4 regions of the Streptomyces sp. NPDC086554 genome follow, and region 4 is predicted to be linked to each of the others. Evidence: riboswitches for the same ligand, from Rfam matches in the RefSeq annotation. Region 4 holds a riboswitch; each other region holds the start of a gene.
The links. A riboswitch is a leader RNA that binds a small molecule or an ion and turns the genes downstream of it on or off. The one in region 4 is predicted to bind cobalamin.
Positions count from the first base shown of each region.

Region 1 (5,192 bases), on a different contig from region 4:
CCCCGAGCAGGCGGGCGGCGCCGACGCGATCAGCACGGACATCGTCCTGGGCGGACTGCACCAGTCACCGGCGTACGTAGTCAGGCCCGAGCACGAGGCGGGCATCCAGCTCGCCGTGCATCCGCTCGCCGCCCGCGCCCTGTTCGGCGTCCCGGCCGCCGAGCTCGCCGGCGACATCGTCACGTCCGGCGCCGATGTGATGGGGCGCCGCGCCGCCGATGTACGGGAGCTGCTGTGCGAGCGGGACAGCTGGGAGGAGCGATTCGCCGCCCTGTCCGCCTACTTGAGGCAGCGCGTGGCCACCGAGGACGCCGCCGGATCCGTCCGCCCCGAGGTCGCCGAGGCCTGGACCTGGCTGGCCAGGCACCGGGGCGCGGGCACACTCGGCGGTCTCTCCCGGCACGTCGCGCTCAGCGAGCGCAGGCTCACCGCACTCTTCCGCGCCGAGACCGGGCTCAGCCCCAAGCAGGCCTCCCGTCTGATGCGCTTCCAGCGCGCGCGGAACACCGTCGTGCGCTCCGTCGCCGCGGGCGCCCCGCCCGATCTGGCGCGGGTCGCCGCGGACTGCGGCTATTACGACCACTCCCATCTGGTGCGGGACTTCCGTCAGTACACCGGCACGAGCCCCAGCGGCTGGCTGGCCGAAGAGTGCCGGAATATCCAAGCCGGGAGCCATGGCGGGGGCGAAGAGTAGGAGCCATGAACACCACCGAGAAGCAACAGACCAAGCCCACATCCACCCCCGCCGAGCGCGCCCCCGACGTCTGGCCGACCCTCCAGGCCAACGACGCACCCGCCCTGATCGACTTCCTCGTCGGCACGGTCGGCTTCCTGCGCACCGCCGTCTACGAGGACGGCGACCGCGTGGCCCACGCCGAGCTCGACTGGCCCGAGGGCGGCGCCGTCATGCTCGGCTCGTACGACGAGAAGTCCCAGGACTGGTGCCTGAGGCCGGGCACCTTCGGGGCGTACGTCGTCACCGACCACGTCGACGACCTCTACCGGCGCCTCACCGACGCCGGAGTGAAGATCATCCGCGAGATCGTGGACGAGCCGTACGGCAGCCGGGAGTTCGCCATCGCCGACCCCGAGGGCAACAAGTGGTCCTTCGGCACCTACCGCGGCTCGCCGCGGCCCGCGTGATAATTTGCGCACGCCAGTCAAACCCACACCAGGGCCAGGGAATCCGGTGCGAATCCGGAACTGACGCGCAGCGGTGAGGGGGAACGGGCGGGGCCAAGGCCACTGGGCGTCCACGGACGCCTGGGAAGGCGCTCCGTCCGGCCGATCCCCGAGTCCGAAGACCTGCTGGCACCTCTGTCCGCGCACCGGGCGGCGGAGGTGATCAAGCAGGCCGGGCTCCGCGTATGAGCCATGAGACTCAAGGGATCGTGTGTCCTCCACAGCCCGTCGTGTACGTATGTCCGTCCTCCTCAGCACGGCCCTGGCCGTCACGCTGACCTCCTGCGGCGGCTCGTCGACGCCCTCCACCGCGGACAAGAAGGCCGCCGGCTATCCACTGACGCTCACCTCCTGCGGCAAGAAGTCGGAGATCGAGGCGCCGCCGCAGCGGGCGGTCTCCCTCGACCAGGGCTCCACGGAGATCCTGCTCTCTCTCGGCCTCGCCGACCGCATGGCAGGCACCGGCACCTGGACCGACCCGGTCCTGAAGGGCCTGGAGAAGGACAACGCCAAGGTCGAGCGCCTCTCCGACCGCTACCCCTCCTTCGAGAAGGTCCTCGCCCAGGAGCCGGACTTCGTCACCGCCTCCTTCCTGGCGACGGTGAGCAAGGGCGGCGTCGCCGACCGCGCCAAGTTCACCGAGCTCGGCGTCCCCTCGTACGTCTCGCCCACCGACTGTGCGGGCAAGGACAACACCGGCGACGGCGACGGCCGCCGCGTCAAGACGCTCACCATGGACACCGTGTACGGCGAAGTGCGTGACCTTGCGCGGGCGTTCGGGGTGCAGAAGCGCGGCGAGCGCCTGGTCGCCGACCTGAAGTCCCGCCTGGCGAAGGCCAAGCAGGACATCGACGCGTCCGACACCACGCTCCTCTACTGGTTCTCCGACTCCAAGGCCCCCTACATCGCGGGCTGCTGCGGCGCCCCCGGCATCATCACGCGCGAGCTCGGCGCCGAGAACGTCTTCGACGACACCCGCGAGGAGTGGCCCCAGATCAACTGGGAGACGGTGGCGGACCGTGACCCCGACGTCCTGGTCATCGGCGACCTCACCCGCAAGTCGCAGACGGCCGAGAGCGCGAAGAACAAGATCAAGTTCCTGGAGTCCAACCCGGTCACCAAGAATCTGACCGCCGTGAAGAAGAAGCGGTACGTCCTGCTCAGCGGCCAGGCGATGAACCCCACGATCCGGACGGTGGACGGGGTGGAGCAAGTGGCGGACGCGCTGCGCGAGTTCGGGCTCGCCAAGTGACGCATGCGCGCGGCGCCCTCCTGTGGGCGGCGGGCGCCGCCGCGCTCGCGCTCTCCATGGCGGTGGCCGTCACCATCGGCCCCGCCGCCATCTCCGTACCGGATGTGTTCTCGGCGGTCGCGGCGCACCTCGGCGGGGGAGAGACACGGCTCACACCGCTGCGGGACGGCATCGTCTGGAACCTGCGGATGCCGCGCACGCTGCTCGCCGCGGTGTGCGGCGCGGGCCTCGCGGTCTGCGGGACGGTCCTCCAGTCCCTGCTGCGCAACCCGCTCGCGGACCCCTTCGTCCTCGGCGTCTCCTCCGGTGCGTCCACGGGAGCCGTCGCGGTCGTCGTCCTCGGGGTCGGCGGGGGAGTCGTGTCGGTCTCGGCGGGTGCCTTCGCCGGCGCCATCTGCTCGTTCGCCCTGGTCCTGCTGCTCAGTCATGCGCTGGGCGGGAGCGCGGACCGCGTCGTGCTCTCCGGGGTCGCGGCCATGCAGCTGTTCTCGGCGCTCACTTCGTTCGTGATCCTGACGGCGGCCGACGCGGAGACGACGCGCGGTGTCCTTTTCTGGCTGCTCGGCTCGCTCAGCGGGGTGGGCTGGACGGACGTATGGATCTGCGCGGCGGTCCTCCTGGCGGCGCTCACCGTCTGCCTGGCGCAGGCCCGCACCCTGGACGCCTTCGCGTTCGGCCAGGACGCGGCGGCGACGCTGGGTGTCCACGTGGCCCGCACCCGTCTGATCCTGCTCTCCGTCACCGCCCTGCTGACGGCGGTCCTGGTCAGCAGCGCGGGCGCGATCGGCTTCGTCGGCCTGGTCCTGCCGCATGCGGCCCGCGCGGTGGTCGGCTCCGGGCACGCGCGACTGCTCCCGGTCACGGCGCTGGCGGGCGCGGTGTTCCTGGTGTGGGTGGACACACTGGCCCGCACGGTCCTTGACCCGCAGGAGGTCCCGGTGGGAGTCGTGACGTCCCTGATCGGCGTCCCCGCGTTCGTCCTGGTCCTCTACCGCACTCGGAAGGCTGCCCTATGACCACCGGCCTGTCGGCGCACCGGGTCAGCCGTCGGGCGGGCGGGCGCCTCATCGTCGACGGGGTGAGCATCGCCCCGCCGCCGGGCGCGACGGTCGGTCTCCTCGGCCCCAACGGCTCGGGCAAGTCCACCCTCCTGCGCCTGCTCGCCGGTGTCCTCTCCCCGGCCTCGGGGGTGGTCACCCTGGACGGCCGCCCGCTGCCGGAACTCGGCCGCCGCACGGTGGCGCGCAGAGTGGCCGTGGTCGACCAACACGCCGTGGCCCAGGTCGACTTGACCGTACGAGATGTCGTACGCCTGGGTCGCATCCCGCACCGCAGGGCCTGGTCCCCGCCCTCGGCGCAGGACGACGAGGCGGTGTCCGAGGCCCTCGCCCGCACCGGCCTCACCGACCGCGCCGCCCAGTCCTGGCACACCCTCTCCGGCGGCGAACGCCAACGCGTCCAGATAGCCCGCGCGTTGGCCCAGAACCCCCGCGAACTCCTCCTGGACGAACCCACCAACCACCTGGACATCCACCACCAGCTGGACCTCCTCTCCCTGGTGGCCGACCTCCACGTGACCAGCGTCATCGCCCTGCACGACCTCAACCTGGCGGCGATGTTCTGCGACCAGCTCCTTGTCCTGCACGAGGGCACGGCCTACGCGGCGGGCACCCCCGCCGATGTGCTCACCGAGGAGCTGATCGCGAAGGTGTACGGGGTGCGGGCGGTGGTGACCGGGGCCGTGGACGGGCGGCCGTCGGTGCGGTTTCTCCGGGGATGAGGGTCAGAAATTGGAGATCACGCTGGTGATCACGTCATTGATCATCTTGGGGTTCTTCGCGTCGTACGCCCGTCCCCCGGTGGCCGAGGCGACCTCCTGGAGGACGGTCCTGCCCCCGGCGTCCTTCTCGTCCGCCTTGTCGCCGTAGGCAATCGTGAACACCCGGATCTGCGGCTGTCCCCGATCGCCGATCCGCTTCAGGAGCTTGGCGAGGGACAGGCTGTTGCTGTCCTCATTGACGCCGTCGGTCAGCAGCACGACCGCGTTGATGGCCGCCGGGTCGTAGTCCTCGCGCAGGGTCTTCACGGCGGCGTCCAGGGTGTCGTAGAGGCCGGTCGCGCCGCCCGGCTCAAGACCGGCGACGTTGTCGGTCAGCGCCTTCGAGCGGGTCGAGCCGGACGGCGCGACCAGCTTTCCGTCGAACGGGCCGACCGGCACGAGTTCCTTGTAGTCCTTGCCGCCGCCGAGGACATCGGCGTCCGAGAACTTCCAGAGGCCGACCCGGTCGCTCTTGTCGAACTCCCCGAACAGGGCGGGCTCGGCCCGCTTGAGCAGCTCCATCTTCGTGTCGCCCGTACCCGGCACCTCGCTGTTCATCGACTCGGACGTGTCGATGACGGTGAGGACATTGGCGCGTCTGCGGAGCGTGGGCCAGAGTTCGAGCAGCCGGTCGAGCACCTCGCCCTCGGGCATCCGCATGGGGGTGAAGGGGGCATCGGGCAGGACTCCGTTGGCCTCGGCGACCTGCCCGGTTCCCTTGAGGACCTTGCCCTCGTGGGTGCGGTAGCCGTACGGCGCGAAGTGCTCCTTGAACACCGCGGGAGTGCGCAGATAGTCGAGGAAGTCACCGGAGACCGCCTTCTGCGCCCCGGTCATGCCGTTCAGCTCGATGTAGGGGTGCTCGGAGAACGGGACCCCGTCCTTCGGATAGAAGGAGGCCAGCGGGGTGTGCGGCTTGCTGGTCCTCGCGCAGCCCTT
Region 1 is NZ_JBFBJK010000024.1:44,331-49,522, reverse strand. Features, by position in the region: gene AB0O76_RS33130 (helix-turn-helix domain-containing protein) at 1-694, shown strand, start outside; gene AB0O76_RS33125 (VOC family protein) at 700-1,143, shown strand; cobalamin riboswitch at 1,141-1,328, shown strand; gene AB0O76_RS33120 (ABC transporter substrate-binding protein) at 1,421-2,434, shown strand; gene AB0O76_RS33115 (iron chelate uptake ABC transporter family permease subunit) at 2,491-3,450, shown strand; gene AB0O76_RS33110 (ABC transporter ATP-binding protein) at 3,447-4,214, shown strand; gene AB0O76_RS33105 (VWA domain-containing protein) at 4,218-5,192, opposite strand, start outside.
Region 1: it holds a riboswitch for cobalamin, as region 4 does, so the genes downstream of both, AB0O76_RS33120 (ABC transporter substrate-binding protein) here and AB0O76_RS38985 (energy-coupling factor ABC transporter permease) in region 4, are expected to answer to the same signal.

Region 2 (5,192 bases), on a different contig from region 4:
GTCCGTGTGGGCACGCGTGCGCGGCACGGGCAGGGACAGACTCGCCGGAAACCGCGAGCGTGGCCGACGCCGCAGCTGGGGCCGCTGGCTGCTCACCATGCCCGACACGGTCGTCGTGTTCCTGGCGTCGCTGACGATCTTGGTGTGGGACCGGGCCCGCGCAGCGGAAGGCGGGCGCCACGGCCAGCGCCGCAGGCTCGGCGCTACACCGGAGGCGGCGCTCGCCGCCCACATCGGCATGGGCGGCACCATGTCCGCGATGCTGTTGATGATGGCTGCTTGATGCGCGGGCCCGCCGCCCCGCACCTGGCCCGGCCGCGCGGACCCTCGCCAGCGGTCTGAGCTGAACAAGAGTGGTCGGGTTCAGCGCCGCGGGCGAGAATGGACCCGACCGATCCACGCACCCCGGCGGGCTCGGATTCGTTGGCTCTCAGCCCCTGCGTACGGTCCCACTCGGGGATGCCCATCCGAAATCCGAAGGGCCCGGTCCGATGACGTCTTCGCATCACCGGCGGAATGTCGCCTCCCTCGCACTCGGAGCCGCGGCCGCACTGCTTTTCGTCACCGCCTGCTCCAGCGGGGACGACGCCTCCACCCCGGCCTCCTCGCCCCCTGCCTCGACATCCGCGCCAACGAGCACCGGCGAGGTACGCCTGACCGTGAAGGACTTCGCGTTCAGCCCCGCGACACTGACTGTGCGTCCCGGCGAGAAGATCGCGGTGGTCAACCAGGACTCCGAAGCACACACGGTGACCGCCACGGAGGGCAAGACATTCGACACAGGGAGCATCCCTGGCGGCGGGTCCGCCACTCTCACGGCCCCTTCCGACACCGGCCGTTACGCCTTCGACTGCACCTTTCACCCGTCCATGAAGGGCACTCTGATCGTGCGTTGAAGCCTCACGCGGACTGCGACAGCACCAGCCGCTCGCCGGAGCGGCCGACGCCCGTGACGCGCACAGGGACGTCGGCCGAGGCACGACCGGAGGGTCAGGCTGCGGGTACGGGTGCAGTCCGCGCACTCGCCCCCATCCGCGTACGAGCCGCCCGCAAGCCGATGAGACCGAAGCCCACGGCCAGCAAGGCCCACAGCAGCCCCACGGACGCCGCCGAGAGCACCCGGAAGTCCCACACCAGCGTCGCGGGAGCGTTCACCACGTCGGGGTTGTCCGGCAGCGCGAAGAGTGAGCCGAGCGCGGTCACCATGATGGCCGCGACAGCGAGCTGGCGCAGCGGCGCGGGGTGGCCGTGCCGCTCCAACCACGTGCGGATGCTCCAGGCCAGGACGACAGCGATCAAGCTGATCCCGATGGCCGCGAGCCACGCATCGCCGCGGACACCGACCGTGCCCGGGTCGCCCACGCCCGGCGGGTTCGCCGGATAGCGCAGGAATGGCAGTAGCCAGACTCCGGTGAATCCGGCGCCCGCCAGCATCAGCGACCGCTTCCAGGGCGCGCTGTCCGGGTCCCGACGGTGCAGCACCGCGTACACGACAGCGAAGAGCACCCCGATCGCCGCACCAGTGCCAACTGCGGCCACCACCAGGCCCGTGTGCTGGGTGGAGCGGGAGAAGACCTCGACCGCGGCACTCGCGCCGCGCGCCTCTTCACGGGCCGCTTCCAGCCGCACCGCACGGTCCAGTACCGGTTCCGCGAACAGCACCGAGAAGCCTCCGCTGACCAGACCGGCGACTCCACCCGCGAACGTGCCCCGGCCCAGCAGGAACAGGAGAGAAGTCATGAGCGCTCTCCTCAGTGGCAAGGGGCACCGAAGAGGTGCCGCCCGTCGTGCGCGAACTCGTGGACGTAGTTGGCCGATGTCGCGACCTTGCCGAGCATCGGTGACAGCAGCGCCCCCTGGTCCAGGAAGACCGCGTCCAGCACGACCAGCGCGAGAATCACCGCCGCGGCAGCGATGAGCCCGTCCCGCAGCGGGTGAACGACCAGCCCCGCGGCAGATCGCGTTCCGGGAACCGCTGAAGCACTCATGAAACCTCCTCGTGGGGTGCGCACGCCCCACTTGCCTGGAGGACGAAGGGTCAGTGTCTGACTCCCGGGTCACCCCGGTCACAGTGGCGGCACCGCCCCGGATTTCCACCGGGTTCCTGCTCACCTTCGCCTCGATGCGAACTTGTCGTCGCGTGTGCGCGACGTCTACTAGGCAACTTAGAGCAAGGCCCTCTGTGCCCGATAGGGGTTCACGGATGGCGTCGCACGGGACAGCTTCGTGCAGCTAGCCGTGCTTTGCCGACATGTCGCGTACGTCCGCCGCAGATTCTGAGCGGCGGCTTCCGAGCAGGGTGGCGATGAGGAGGGCTCCGAGCGCGAGGAGGGCCGCAGCGACGATGAGCGCGAGTGAGTAGCCTTCCGTCGCGGCGTGCAGCGGGCCGGTCGAATCGGCCACGGCGTCGCTGCGGCGCGCGGCCAGGGTGACGAGTACCGCCACCCCCACAGCGCCGCCGATCTGTTGAACGGAGCTGAGGAGCGCAGAGCCGAGACCGGCGTTCTCCTCGGTGGTGCCTGTGAGCGCGGCGACTGTCAGGGCAGGAAGGCTCAGGCCGCAGCCGAGGCTCATGACAAGCATGCCGGGCAGCACCCCGGATGCGTAGCTGTCGTTCGGTGTCACGTCGGACAGCAGGAGCAGCCCCGCTGAGCTGATCAGGAACGACACGACGAAAGTCCGGCGCATCCCGAACCTGATCACTGCGCGGGAGGAGAGCCACATGCCCGTCAGGATTCCGGCACCGTAGGGCAGGTAGGCGATGCCAGCCTTGAGCGGACCGTAGCGCAGCACGGTCTGCAGGTGGATCATCAGCAGGAAGGCCATCGCGTAGAGGGCAGCGGAGAACAGCAGGGTCGCACCGTTGGCGACGGCACGGGTGCGGAAGGACAGGAACGACAAGGGCACCAGTGGCTCGGCCGTGCGTGACTCGACCGCGAGGAACGAGACGGTCAGGACGACGGCAAGGAGCAGGGGCCCGGCAACGGCCGAGTCACCCCAACCCGACTCCCCGGCCTGGAGCAGACCGTAGACCAGCGACAAGACGGCGCCGGTGCCCAAGACCGCGCCAGGTACGTCCAGGCGCGCCTGGCGGGTGGCCCGGCTCTCGGCGACGAGGCGCGGGAGCAGTACCAGAGCCCCGGCGGCCACGGGCAGGTTGATCAGGAAGATCCAGCGCCAGGAGGTGAGGCCGGTCAGCGCCCCGGAGATCACCAAGCCCATGGTGCCGCCCAGACCGGCGATGCCGCCCCAGATGCTGAATGCCTTGGCGCGCTCCTCGGCACCTGGGAACAGAAGTGTGATCAGGGACAGTGCGGCCGGGCTGGCCATGGCCGCGCCCGCCCCCTGGACGAATCTCCCGGTCACCAACTGCCAGGGTTCCTGGGCGAGTCCGCAGGCCAGGCTCGCCGCACCGAACAGCGCCACGCCGCTGAGGAAGACGCGTCGGCGGCCCAGCAGGTCGGCCGCGCGGCCGGAAATCAACAGCAGCCCGCCGAAGGCGAGGAAGTACGCGTTGACGACCCAGGCCAGGCCCGCGGCACTGAAGCCGAGTTCATCCCGGACGCTGGGGAGAGCGACACTCACCACGTTGTCGTCCAGGACCAGCATGAATTGCACGAAGCACAGCACGATCAGCGCCGACCGGCGGCGGCCGGTGGTTGCGTCAAGGGGGAAGCCCCTGAGCCGCGGGCGGAAGCCCTGAGCCGTGTGCGGAAGGGACTACGCGTCCTCAATGATCCCGCAGACGGTGACGGGACGTACGTCGGTGCAGTCACTGGCGCGCTGCCGGGTGTCGACGAGGGTCCCGCGCAGGGCCAGGAGTTCGGACACGGTGTCGTCGATCTCCGTGATGCGAGCGTCGAGCAGGTCGCGGACCGTGTCGCACGGAGGGATGCCACCGTCGCGGATGTGGAGCACTTCGCGGATGTCGTCCAGGTGCAGGCCGAGAGTGCGGGCCCTTCGGATGAAGGTCAGTACGTCGATGTCGTGCTCGCCGTAGAGGCGGTAGCCCGCCGGGCTCCGTTCGGCGGCGGGCAGCAGCCCCCTGGCCTCGTACACCCGCACCGCCTTGCGGGTCAGCCCAGCCACCTGGGCGGCCTGCCCGATGGTCAGTCCCTGAAGCGCCATGCCCCTACCTCCTCACCCCCAGTCTTGACCTTGCCCCGGGGGCCGGGTTCTAGCGTCGTGAACGTTCCGATGAATCGCGACGAGAGAGACGAGGGAGGTGGTGACCATGCCGTTCCGTGAGGGCGAGGTCTACCGTTGTCCGGAGTCGAACTGCGGCTGTGAACTGACCGTGACCAAGGCGGCCCCGCCGACCTGCACCGGTCAGCAGAGTCCGACATGCTGCTGCGGCAAGATCATGGTCAAGAAGTCCCAGTAGCCCGGACCGCCCGTTCCCTGTCGGCGGGCCGTCTCTACTTGACGTCGGCGGGCCGTCTCTACTTGGCGTCGAGCACCCCGGCCCGCCACGCCCCCACGGCCATCGCGACGACACCTCCCACCAGGTAGAAGGGCGAATGACCGCCCAGGAGGATCGTCAAAGCCTCCGAGAACTCCTTGTGCCGTTCCTTGGTCATGCTGCGGCCCTCTCCTCCGGGTCAGGCTGCTGGGACGTGGTGTCGGAGCCTTTCGGGCCGTCGCCGTCACCCCGCCGTGCAGACCGGACGAAGAAGAAGACGACGGCCGCGATGAGGACCACGATCGAGGTCCAGTCGTTGAGGCGGAGCCCGCCGAACGTATGGGCCTCGTCGATGCGCAGATACTCGATCCAGAAGCGGCCGACGGAATACGCGGCGGCGTAGAGAGCGAACGTCTGGCCCTGCTTCAGGGAGAAGCGCCGACCGGCCCAGATCAACAGGACGGCCACACCGATGTTCCACAGAGATTCGTACAGGAACGTCGGATGGTAGGTCGCGAGGTCGGGGCTGGACTCCGGACGGTTGCCGGGGTCGATCTCCAGGCCCCACGGGAGGGTCGTCGGTCGTCCGTACAGCTCCTGGTTGAACCAGTTGCCCCAGCGGCCGATGGCCTGGGCGAGGGCGAGCCCTGGCGCCACGGCGTCCGCGAAGTCCTGGAGGGAGACGCCTCGGCGACGGCATCCGATCCAGGCGCCCAGCGCTCCGAGGGCGACGGCGCCCCAGATGCCCAGTCCCCCTTCCCAGATCCGCAGCGCCTGCCACGGATCGCCG
Region 2 is NZ_JBFBJK010000009.1:268,955-274,146, reverse strand. Features, by position in the region: gene AB0O76_RS17635 (DUF5134 domain-containing protein) at 1-283, shown strand, start outside; gene AB0O76_RS17630 (cupredoxin domain-containing protein) at 492-896, shown strand; gene AB0O76_RS17625 (CbtA family protein) at 991-1,740, opposite strand; gene AB0O76_RS17620 (hypothetical protein) at 1,752-1,988, opposite strand; cobalamin riboswitch at 2,019-2,149, opposite strand; gene AB0O76_RS17615 (MFS transporter) at 2,233-3,636, opposite strand; gene AB0O76_RS17610 (MerR family transcriptional regulator) at 3,721-4,128, opposite strand; gene AB0O76_RS17605 (hypothetical protein) at 4,235-4,384, shown strand; gene AB0O76_RS17600 (hypothetical protein) at 4,443-4,580, opposite strand; gene lgt (prolipoprotein diacylglyceryl transferase) at 4,577-5,192, opposite strand, start outside.
Region 2: it holds a riboswitch for cobalamin, as region 4 does, so the genes downstream of both, AB0O76_RS17620 (hypothetical protein) here and AB0O76_RS38985 (energy-coupling factor ABC transporter permease) in region 4, are expected to answer to the same signal.

Region 3 (5,192 bases), on a different contig from region 4:
GTCGTCGCGTAGTGCGCGCCCGCGTTGTCCGGGTTCCCGTACTGGTAGAGCATCACCCAGTCGGGGTGCTCGGCCGCCAGCTCCTTGGCGACACGGACGGCGGTGTTGGAGCCGCCCGCCGCCGGGGAGGAGATGATCTCCGCGCCCCACATGGCGAGGAGGTCACGCCGCTCCTGCGAGGTGTTCTCCGGCATGACACACACGATGCGGTAGCCCTTGAGCTTGGCCGCCATCGCGAGCGAGATGCCGGTGTTGCCGGACGTCGGCTCCAGGATCGTGCAGCCGGGCGTCAACCGCCCGTCCTTCTCCGCCTGTTCGACCATGTGCAGCGCCGGACGGTCCTTGATGGAACCGGTCGGGTTCCGGTCCTCCAGCTTCGCCCAGATGCGGACGTCGTCCGATGGGGACAGGCGCGGCAGACGGACCAGGGGCGTGTTGCCCACGGCCGCCAGCGGGGAGTCGTAGCGAGGCATCCGGGATCAGACCATGCCGCCGGCCACGGCCGGGAGGATCGTGACGTTGTCGCCGTCGGTGAGCTTGGTGGTGATGCCGTCCAGGAAGCGGACGTCCTCGTCGTTCAGGTACACGTTCACGAAGCGGCGCAGCTTGTCGCCTTCGACGATGCGCTCGGCGATGCCCGCGTGCCGCGAGTCGAGGTCGGCGAAGAGCTCGGCGAGGGTGTCCCCACTGCCCTGGACGGCCTTCTCGCCGTCGGTGTAGGTGCGGAGGATGGTCGGGATGCGGACCTCGATGGCCATGGCTGAGGGCTCCTGTCGGGAGAAGTCACGTGGTGGGCGCGCGGCGGCCCGGTCGTGCGGGTGCGTGGTGCTTGATGCGTAATGCGTGGTGCAAGGGCAGGACGCGGTGGTGGCGCCGCGGCTCACGGCCGTACGGCGGCAGCGGTCAGCGTGGACAGATCGCGCTTGAGAGCCTGCACAGATCGACGTGCAGACGCGCAACGAGCAGCATGCCCGGCATCTTGTCGCTCACGTCGTGGGGAACCATGCGGTCATCGTATCGATTCCCGGTCCGGGTTCTGGAATGTGATCTCGCATGCTGGACGGATTACGTCCATCACGTGGATGGCGGGAGATAGGTGACCGTCGGCGCCCCGGTCGCGGGGTGTACCGAGACCTCTGCCGTCACCCCGTACACCTCGGCCAGGAGCTCGCTGGTCAGGACCTCCTTCGGCGGTCCTGACGCGACGAGGCGGCCGCCGTCGAGAACGTACAGACGATCGCAGTAGTACGCAGCGAGATTCAGGTCGTGCAGGGCGAGCAGGTTGGTGGTGCCGAGCGAGCGGACCAGGCCGAGGATCTCCAGCTGGTAGCGGATGTCCAGGTGGTTGGTCGGCTCGTCGAGGATCAGTACGGCGGGCTGCTGCACCAACGCCCTTGCCACCAGGGCGCGTTGACGCTCGCCGCCGGAGAGCCCGGCGAAGGTGCGGTGCGCGAGGCTCGCCGCGCCGACCCGCCCCATGGCCGCCCGGGCAAGACGCTCGTCCTCGGCGGTGTCGGCCTCCCAGAAGCGTTTGTGCGGGGAGCGGCCCATCGCGACGATCTGCCGGACGGTGAGCTCGAAGCCGCCGTGGCCGTCCTGCGGGACCGTGGCGATGCGGCGGGCGCGGGCCTTGGCGGACTGCGCCGCCAGGTCGTCGCCGTCCAGGAGGACGCGGCCGCCGGTGGGCGTGAGGGTGCCGTACACACAGCGCAGGAGCGTCGTCTTGCCGCTGCCGTTGGGGCCCACGATGCCGACGGTCTCGCCGTCGGAGGCGTGCAGGGTGACGGCGTCGACGAGGAGGCGGCCGCCGGGCGCCCGGCAGGAGAGGTTCTCGGTGCTCAGGGCGGTCATACGGCCGCCTCCCTGCCACGGCTGCTGCGCAGCAGCCACAGGAAGAACGGGCCGCCGGTGAGCGCGGTGAGCACCCCCACCGGGATGTCCTGCGGCGCGGCGACCGTGCGCGCGGCGAGGTCGGCGGCGACCAGGAACACCGCGCCCGCGAGCGCCGCGACCGGCAACAGCGCCCGGTGCGATGCGCCGACCAGCATCCGGGCGGCGTGCGGCACCATCAGGCCGACGAAGCCGATGGCTCCGCTGTACGCGACGAGTACGGCGGTCAGGAGCGAGGCGAGGACGAAGACGGCGGCGCGGAAGCGGGCGGTGTCCAGGCCGAGGACGGTGGCGCCCTCCTCGCCGACGAGGAGGAGGTCCAGGGGGCGGGCGAGGGCGAGCAGGAGCGCCGTGCCGACGATCAGTACGCCGGTGGGGAGGGCCAGCATGTCCCAGCGGGCGCTGCCGAGGCCGCCGAGCGTCCAGTACAGGACCTCCTGAAGGTGGTCCGCGCTGTCAGCGGTGACCAGGATCAGGCTGGTCAGGGCGGAGAGGATGTACGAGACGGCCACGCCCGCCAGGATCAGGCGGCCGCTGGCGAAGCTGCCGCCGGTGCTTCTGGCCAGGGTGTAGACGAGGAGCAGGGAGAGGAGTGCGCCCGCGAAGGACGCGGCCGGGATGGTGACCGTGATGGACAGGCCCGCGCCGACGCCGAGGGCGCTGCCGAGAACTATGGCGGCGACTGCTCCGGCGGATGCGCCGGAGGAGACTCCCAGGAGGAAGGGGTCCGCGAGGGGGTTGCGGACCAGGGCCTGGAGGACTGTGCCGATGACTGCCAGGCCCGCGCCTACGGCTGCGCCCAGCAGGACCCTGGGCAGGCGGGCGTCCAGCACTATCGTCCGGAAGGGAGAGGGGCCCGCCCTTCCGGTGACTATGTCCAGTACGTCGGTCACGGGGATGCGGACCGAGCCCAGGGCCAGGCCTGCGGTTGCCGCTGCCGCCAGGGCTATGAGGAGCCCGGTGATGACGGCTGGGTAGGGCGGTTTCCTTTCCCCGACCCCGCCCCTTCCTAGCGCCGGGACCGGCTGAGAAGTGCGACTCACAGCTGGTCCGCCAGCTTCTTCACCGCATCCGGGGCCCGCACCCCCGTCACCACATCCGACAGCGGCAGCACCGCGAACCGCTTGTGCTTGATCGCCGGGACGTCCGCCAGGAGCGGATCCTCCAGCAATCGGCGCTTCTTCTGGGCGACCGTCGTGCCGCCGTAGTCGAGGATCAGGATCAGCTCCGGCTTACGGTCCACCACCGACTCCCAGGACGCGTCACCGAAGGACTTGTCCAGGTCCGCGAAGACGTTGCGGCCGCCCGCGCGCTTGATGATGTCGTTCCCGATGCCGCGGCCGCCCGCCGTGAAGGCCGTCTTGTCACCGCTGTCGTACACGAAGACCGGGAGCGGCTTCCTGTCCTTCAACTGCTTCTCGGTTTCGGCAAGTTGGCGCTCGGCGCCGCTCACCCAGCGGTCCGCCCGTGCCCGTACCCCGAAGGTGGAGCCGGCCTCGCGGACCTCCCGGAAGACGTCCTTCATGGTCACCGGGCGCTTTGCGCAGCCCTCCACGTCGAGGCGGGTCTTGATACCGGACTTCGCGAGCGCCGCGCGGCTGCGGCCCTCGCCCGCGAGGAAGGCGCTCGGGTAACCCCCGTACACGAAGTCGGGGTTGGCGGCGAGCAGCTTCTCGTAGGAGGGGTACTCCTTCGCGAGGACCGGGACGGACGCGTACGCCTTCGCGTACGACGGGAGGACCTTGTCGTCCAGGTAGGCCGTGCCCGCCATGCGGTCCGCAAGGCCGAGCTCCAGCATCACTTCCGTCGCGTGCTGGTTCATGGTCACGGCGCGCTTCGGGGGTGCCTGGTACGTCGTCTTCACGCCGCAGTTGGTGACCGTGTACGGGAATCCGGCCGCTTTCGGGCCGCTCCCCTTCCCGGATTCCTCGTCCGCCGGGGACGAGCACGCGGCGACGAGCGGGGCCAGCAGGGCGCCGGCCATGAGTACGCGCAGAGGTCGGGACATGGCTGAGCTGTGCCTCCTCCAGGGGATTCCGCGTCCCCTGCATCCGTGGGAGAGGGCGGCAGGTCAGTTCCTGACTGCCCCACCCGCGCAGGGTGGGGTCACAGTGGCGGGACCGTGCCGGATTCGCACCGGCTTCCTGGGTCCTGCCGCCTCAAAGGTGGGGCTCAGTATGCCTGGACGACCTTGACCTCTTCCTCGGTGACCTCGCCGTCCACGATCCGGTAGGAGCGGAACTGGAAGTCGCCCGCGCCGTCGGTGTCCGCAGTGGAGACCAGGACGTAGTGCGCGCCGGGCTCGTTCGCGTACGTGATGTCGGTGCGCGAGGGGTACGCCTCGGTCGCCGTGTGCGAGTGGTAGACGATCACCGGCTCCTCGTCGCGGTCGTCCATCTCGCGGTAGAGCTTGAGGAGGTCCGTCGAGTCGAACTCGTAGAACGTGGGCGAGCGGGCCGCGTTCAGCATCGGGATGAAGCGCTCGGGGCGGCCGGTGCCCTCCGGGCCCGCGACCACGCCGCACGCCTCGTCGGGGTGGTCCTTGCGCGCGTGCGCGACGATCTGGTCGTGGAGGGCCTGGGTCAGGATCAGCATGGGAGCCAGGATAAGCAGAGGGGCCGATCCGTACCGAGGGATGGTACGGATCGGCCCACATGCTGGGATCAGCAGGGATCAGGCGGGAGTCAGGACTTGATCGCGTCCTGCGGCTCGGCGTCGCCGCCACCCGTCGACTGCGCCTTGCGCTTCTCCATGACCAGGTAGCCGACGCCCAGGATGAGCGCCCACACCGGGGCGGCGTAGAGCGAGATGCGCGCGTCCTTGTCGATGCCCATCATCACGATCACCATGCCGATGAAGAGCAGCGCGAACCAGCTCGTGTACGGCGCTCCCGGAGCCCGGAAGGTGGACTGCGGCAGCTCGCCGCGGTCGGCCTTGCGGCGGTACTTGATCTGACAGACCAGGATCATGATCCAGGCCCACATGCCGGAGATGGTGGCGAAGGAGACGACGTAGTTGAACGCCTCGCCCGGCCACTGGTAGTTGATCCAGACGCCGACCAGCATCAGGGCCGCGGAGAAGGTGGTGCCGACCAGCGGCAGGCCGTTCTTCGTCAGCTTGGTGAAGAACTTCGGGCCCTGCCCGTTGAGGGCGAGGTCACGCAGCATGCGGCCGGTGGAGTACATGCCGGAGTTGCAGGAGGAGAGCGCGGCCGTCAGGACGACGAAGTTGACGATGGCGGCACCGATGCCGAGACCCATCTCCTCGAAGGCCTTCACGAACGGCGAGACGCCCGGCTTGAA
Region 3 is NZ_JBFBJK010000001.1:180,455-185,646, reverse strand. Features, by position in the region: gene AB0O76_RS00765 (cysteine synthase) at 1-473, opposite strand, end outside; gene AB0O76_RS00760 (MoaD/ThiS family protein) at 480-758, opposite strand; gene AB0O76_RS00755 (putative leader peptide) at 904-1,005, opposite strand; gene AB0O76_RS00750 (ABC transporter ATP-binding protein) at 1,075-1,851, opposite strand; gene AB0O76_RS00745 (iron ABC transporter permease) at 1,848-2,855, opposite strand; gene AB0O76_RS00740 (ABC transporter substrate-binding protein) at 2,930-3,898, opposite strand; cobalamin riboswitch at 3,942-4,090, opposite strand; gene AB0O76_RS00735 (M67 family metallopeptidase) at 4,063-4,485, opposite strand; gene AB0O76_RS00730 (amino acid permease) at 4,575-5,192, opposite strand, start outside.
Region 3: it holds a riboswitch for cobalamin, as region 4 does, so the genes downstream of both, AB0O76_RS00740 (ABC transporter substrate-binding protein) here and AB0O76_RS38985 (energy-coupling factor ABC transporter permease) in region 4, are expected to answer to the same signal.

Region 4 (3,854 bases):
TGCCGTCCCTTCGCGTCCTCGTCCCGTCCCGGGAACCAGGACGAGTACTCGCGAAGGAGAGTTCCGTGACCGCCACATCCACCGCCACAGCCGCGGCCCGCACCGCCGAGGCCACCGTGTACGGCTATCCCCGGCAAGGCGCCGACCGGGAACTGAAGAAGGCCATCGAGGGGTACTGGAAGGGGCGTGTCGGCGCGGACGAACTGCGCCGGACCGCTTCCGAGTTGCGTCGCGACAACTGGCGGCAGCTCGTCGACGCCGGCATTCACGAGGTGCCGACCGGGGACTTCTCGTACTACGACCATGTCCTGGACACCAGCGTCATGGTGGGCGCCATCCCGGACCGTCACCGTGCCGCCGTCGAAGCCGACCAGCTGGACGGTTACTTCGCCATGGCGCGGGGCACGCAGGACGTGGCGCCCCTTGAGATGACCAAGTGGTTCGACACCAACTATCACTATCTGGTGCCGGAGTTGGGGCCTGACACCGTGTTCAGTGCGGACTCCGGCAAGCAGGTTGCCGAGCTGGGCGAGGCTCTCGCTCTCGGGCACACCGGGCGGCCCGTCCTCGTCGGTCCCGTCACCTATCTGCTGCTCGCCAAGCCCGCACCCGGCGTTGCCCCGGACTTCGAGCCGCTGACGCTCCTCGACCGGCTGCTTCCGGTGTACGCCGAGGTCCTCGCCGATCTGCGCGCCGCGGGCGCCGAGTGGGTCCAGCTGGACGAGCCCGCCCTGGTGCAGGACCGCACCCCTGCCGAACTGAACGCCACCGCCCGCGCCTACCGCGATCTCGGCGCGCTCACCGACCGGCCCCGACTCCTCGTCGCCTCCTATTTCGACCGGCTCGGCGACGCCCTGCCCGTCCTGGCGAAGGCGCCCGTCGACGGTCTCGCCATCGACTTCACCGGGCCCGCCGTCGCCAATCTCGACGACCTCGCCGCCGTCGGCGGCCTGCCCGGCAAGCGTCTTGTCGCCGGTGTCGTCGACGGCCGCAATGTGTGGATCAATGACCTGGGGAAGTCCCTGGCCCTGCTGGGTACGCTGCTCGGCCTCGCCGACCGGGTGGATGTGGCCGCTTCCTGCTCCCTGCTGCACGTCCCGCTGGACGCCGACGCAGAGAAGGGCCTCGATCCGCAGATCGCCCGCTGGCTTGCCTTCGCCCGGCAGAAGACCGGTGAGATCGCCACCCTCGCCCGTGGTCTGGGTGAAGGCACCGGTGCTATTGCCGCTCAACTCGCCGCCAATCGCGCTGACTTGGCGTCGCGCGCCAGTTCCTCGCTCACCCGCGATCCGGAGGTGCGGGCCCGCGCCGCGGCCGTCACCGACGCGGACACCCGCCGTTCCCAGACATACGCCGAGCGGGCCGCCGCCCAGCGCGAACGGCTGCGCCTGCCGCTGCTTCCGACGACGTCCATCGGCTCCTTCCCGCAGACCGGCGAACTGCGCACCGCCCGCGCCGACTTGCGCGCCGGACGCATCGGCACGGCCGCGTACGAGGAGCGCATCGAGGCCGAGATCCGCGAGGTCATCGCCTTCCAGGAGAAGACCGGCATCGACGTCCTGGTGCACGGCGAGCCCGAACGCAACGACATGGTGCAATACTTCGCAGAACGGCTTACCGGATATCTGGCCACGCAGCATGGTTGGGTCCAGTCCTACGGGACGCGTTACGTCCGTCCGCCGATCCTGGCCGGCGACATCTCCCGTCCCGAGCCGATGACGGTGCGCTGGACCGCGTACGCCCAATCGCTCACGCAGAAGCCGGTCAAGGGCATGCTCACCGGTCCGGTCACCATGCTCGCCTGGTCCTTCGTCCGCGACGACCAGCCCCTCGCCGACACCGCACGCCAGGTCGCTCTCGCCCTGCGCGACGAGGTTAACGATCTGGAGGAGGCCGGGAGTTCGGTGATCCAGGTTGACGAGCCCGCGCTGCGCGAGACGCTGCCGCTGCGCGCCGCGGACCACGGCGGGTATCTCGCCTGGGCCACCGAGTCCTTCCGGCTCAGCACGAGCGGCGTACGGCCGGACAGCCAGATCCACACCCACATGTGCTACGCCGAGTTCGGCGACATCCTCCAGGCCATCGACGACCTCGACGCCGATGTCATCAGCCTGGAGGCCGCACGCTCGCACATGCAGGTCGCCGACGAACTCGCCGCGTCCGGCTACCCCCGCGAGGTCGGGCCCGGCGTGTACGACATCCACTCCCCGCGCGTGCCCGACGCCGATGAGGTGATCGCCTTGCTGCGCAAGGGACTTGAGGCGATCGCGCCGGAGCGGCTCTGGGTCAACCCGGACTGCGGTCTGAAGACCCGGGGCTGGACCGAGGTCCGCGCCGCCCTCGAGAACCTGGTCGCCGCGGCGCGCGATCTCCGCTCCACCCTCTGACCAGGGGGCGTACGTGGTGGTGGTGTGCGCTCGCGTGTGCCACCACCGCGCCCGCCGTGCGAGTTGTCAGGCCTCCCGTCGCGCAACTAAGGTCACCAGGCCTTTGGTGCTCGGGAAATCCGGTGTGATGCCGGTGCGGCCCTCGCCACTGTGATCGGGAAAGTCCGGCTCCAGCCCTCCTGTGGGGCAGCCACTGGGTACTCACGTATCCGGGAAGGCGGAGTCCGGGCGGTACGACCCGTCAGCCAGGAGACCGGCCAAGGCGCGTTGTCCATCCACGAGGTGCTGGAGAGGTCCGTTCAGCCATGCACATAGCCGAGGGTTTCCTCCCCCCGGCGCACGCGATCGCCTGGAGTGTCGCGTCCGCGCCGTTCGTCGTCCACGGAGTCCGCTCCCTCACCCGTGAAGTCAAGGAGCACCCCGAGAGCACCCTGCTCCTCGGCGCGTCCGGAGCCTTCACCTTTGTCCTGTCCGCCCTGAAAATCCCTTCCGTGACGGGCAGTTGCTCGCATCCGACGGGGACCGGGCTCGGCGCGATCCTGTTCCGGCCGCCGATCATGACGGTGCTCGGCACCATCACCCTGCTCTTCCAAGCCCTGCTGCTCGCCCACGGCGGTCTCACCACCCTGGGCGCCAATGTGTTCTCCATGGCGATCATCGGGCCATGGGCCGGGTACGCCGTCTACCGGCTCCTGAAGCGATACGACGTACCGCTCATGGTGGCCGTGTTCTTCGGGGCGTTCGTCGCCGACCTCTCCACGTACTGCGTCACCAGCGTCCAGCTGGCCCTCGCGTTCCCCGACCCCTCCAGCGGATTCATCGGCGCCCTGGGCAAGTTCGGCGGCATCTTCGCCGTCACGCAGATCCCCCTGGCGGTCAGCGAGGGACTGCTCACCGTTCTGGTGATGCGGCTCCTCGTGCAGTCGAGCAAGGGCGAGCTCACCCGGCTCGGCGTGCTGCTTCAGGGTAAGAAGTCCGAGACGGAGGCCAGTGCCTGATGAGCCGCAACGCGAAGATCAACGCCCTGCTCCTGGTCATCGTCGCCGCACTCGCGGTGCTGCCCCTGGCCCTCGGCCTCGGCGACGACAAGGAGGAGCCGTTCACCGGCGCCGACGGCCAGGCCGAGACGGCGATCGCCGAGGACCACCCCGACTACGAGCCGTGGTTCTCGCCGCTGTACGAACCCCCCTCCGGGGAGATCGAGTCGGCGCTCTTCTCCCTGCAGGCGGCGCTCGGCGCGGGCGTCCTCGCCTACTACTTCGGGCTGCGCAAGGGCCGCCGCCAGGGCGCCGAACGCGCGCTGGCGGAGGCCGCAGGCGCGGACGGCGCGGAGGGCAGTCGGCCCCGGACCGAGCAGGTCTGAGCCCGCGTGCTGCCCATCGACGCGGGGGGGGGCCCCACGCGCTGGGGGCGCCCGCCCCCCCCGGGGCCACGGCGGGGGGGGGGGGGGCGGGCCCCCCCGCCGGG
Region 4 is NZ_JBFBJK010000035.1:75,163-79,016, forward strand. Features, by position in the region: gene metE (5-methyltetrahydropteroyltriglutamate--homocysteine S-methyltransferase) at 66-2,387, shown strand; cobalamin riboswitch at 2,475-2,664, shown strand; gene AB0O76_RS38985 (energy-coupling factor ABC transporter permease) at 2,693-3,385, shown strand; gene AB0O76_RS38990 (energy-coupling factor ABC transporter substrate-binding protein) at 3,385-3,750, shown strand.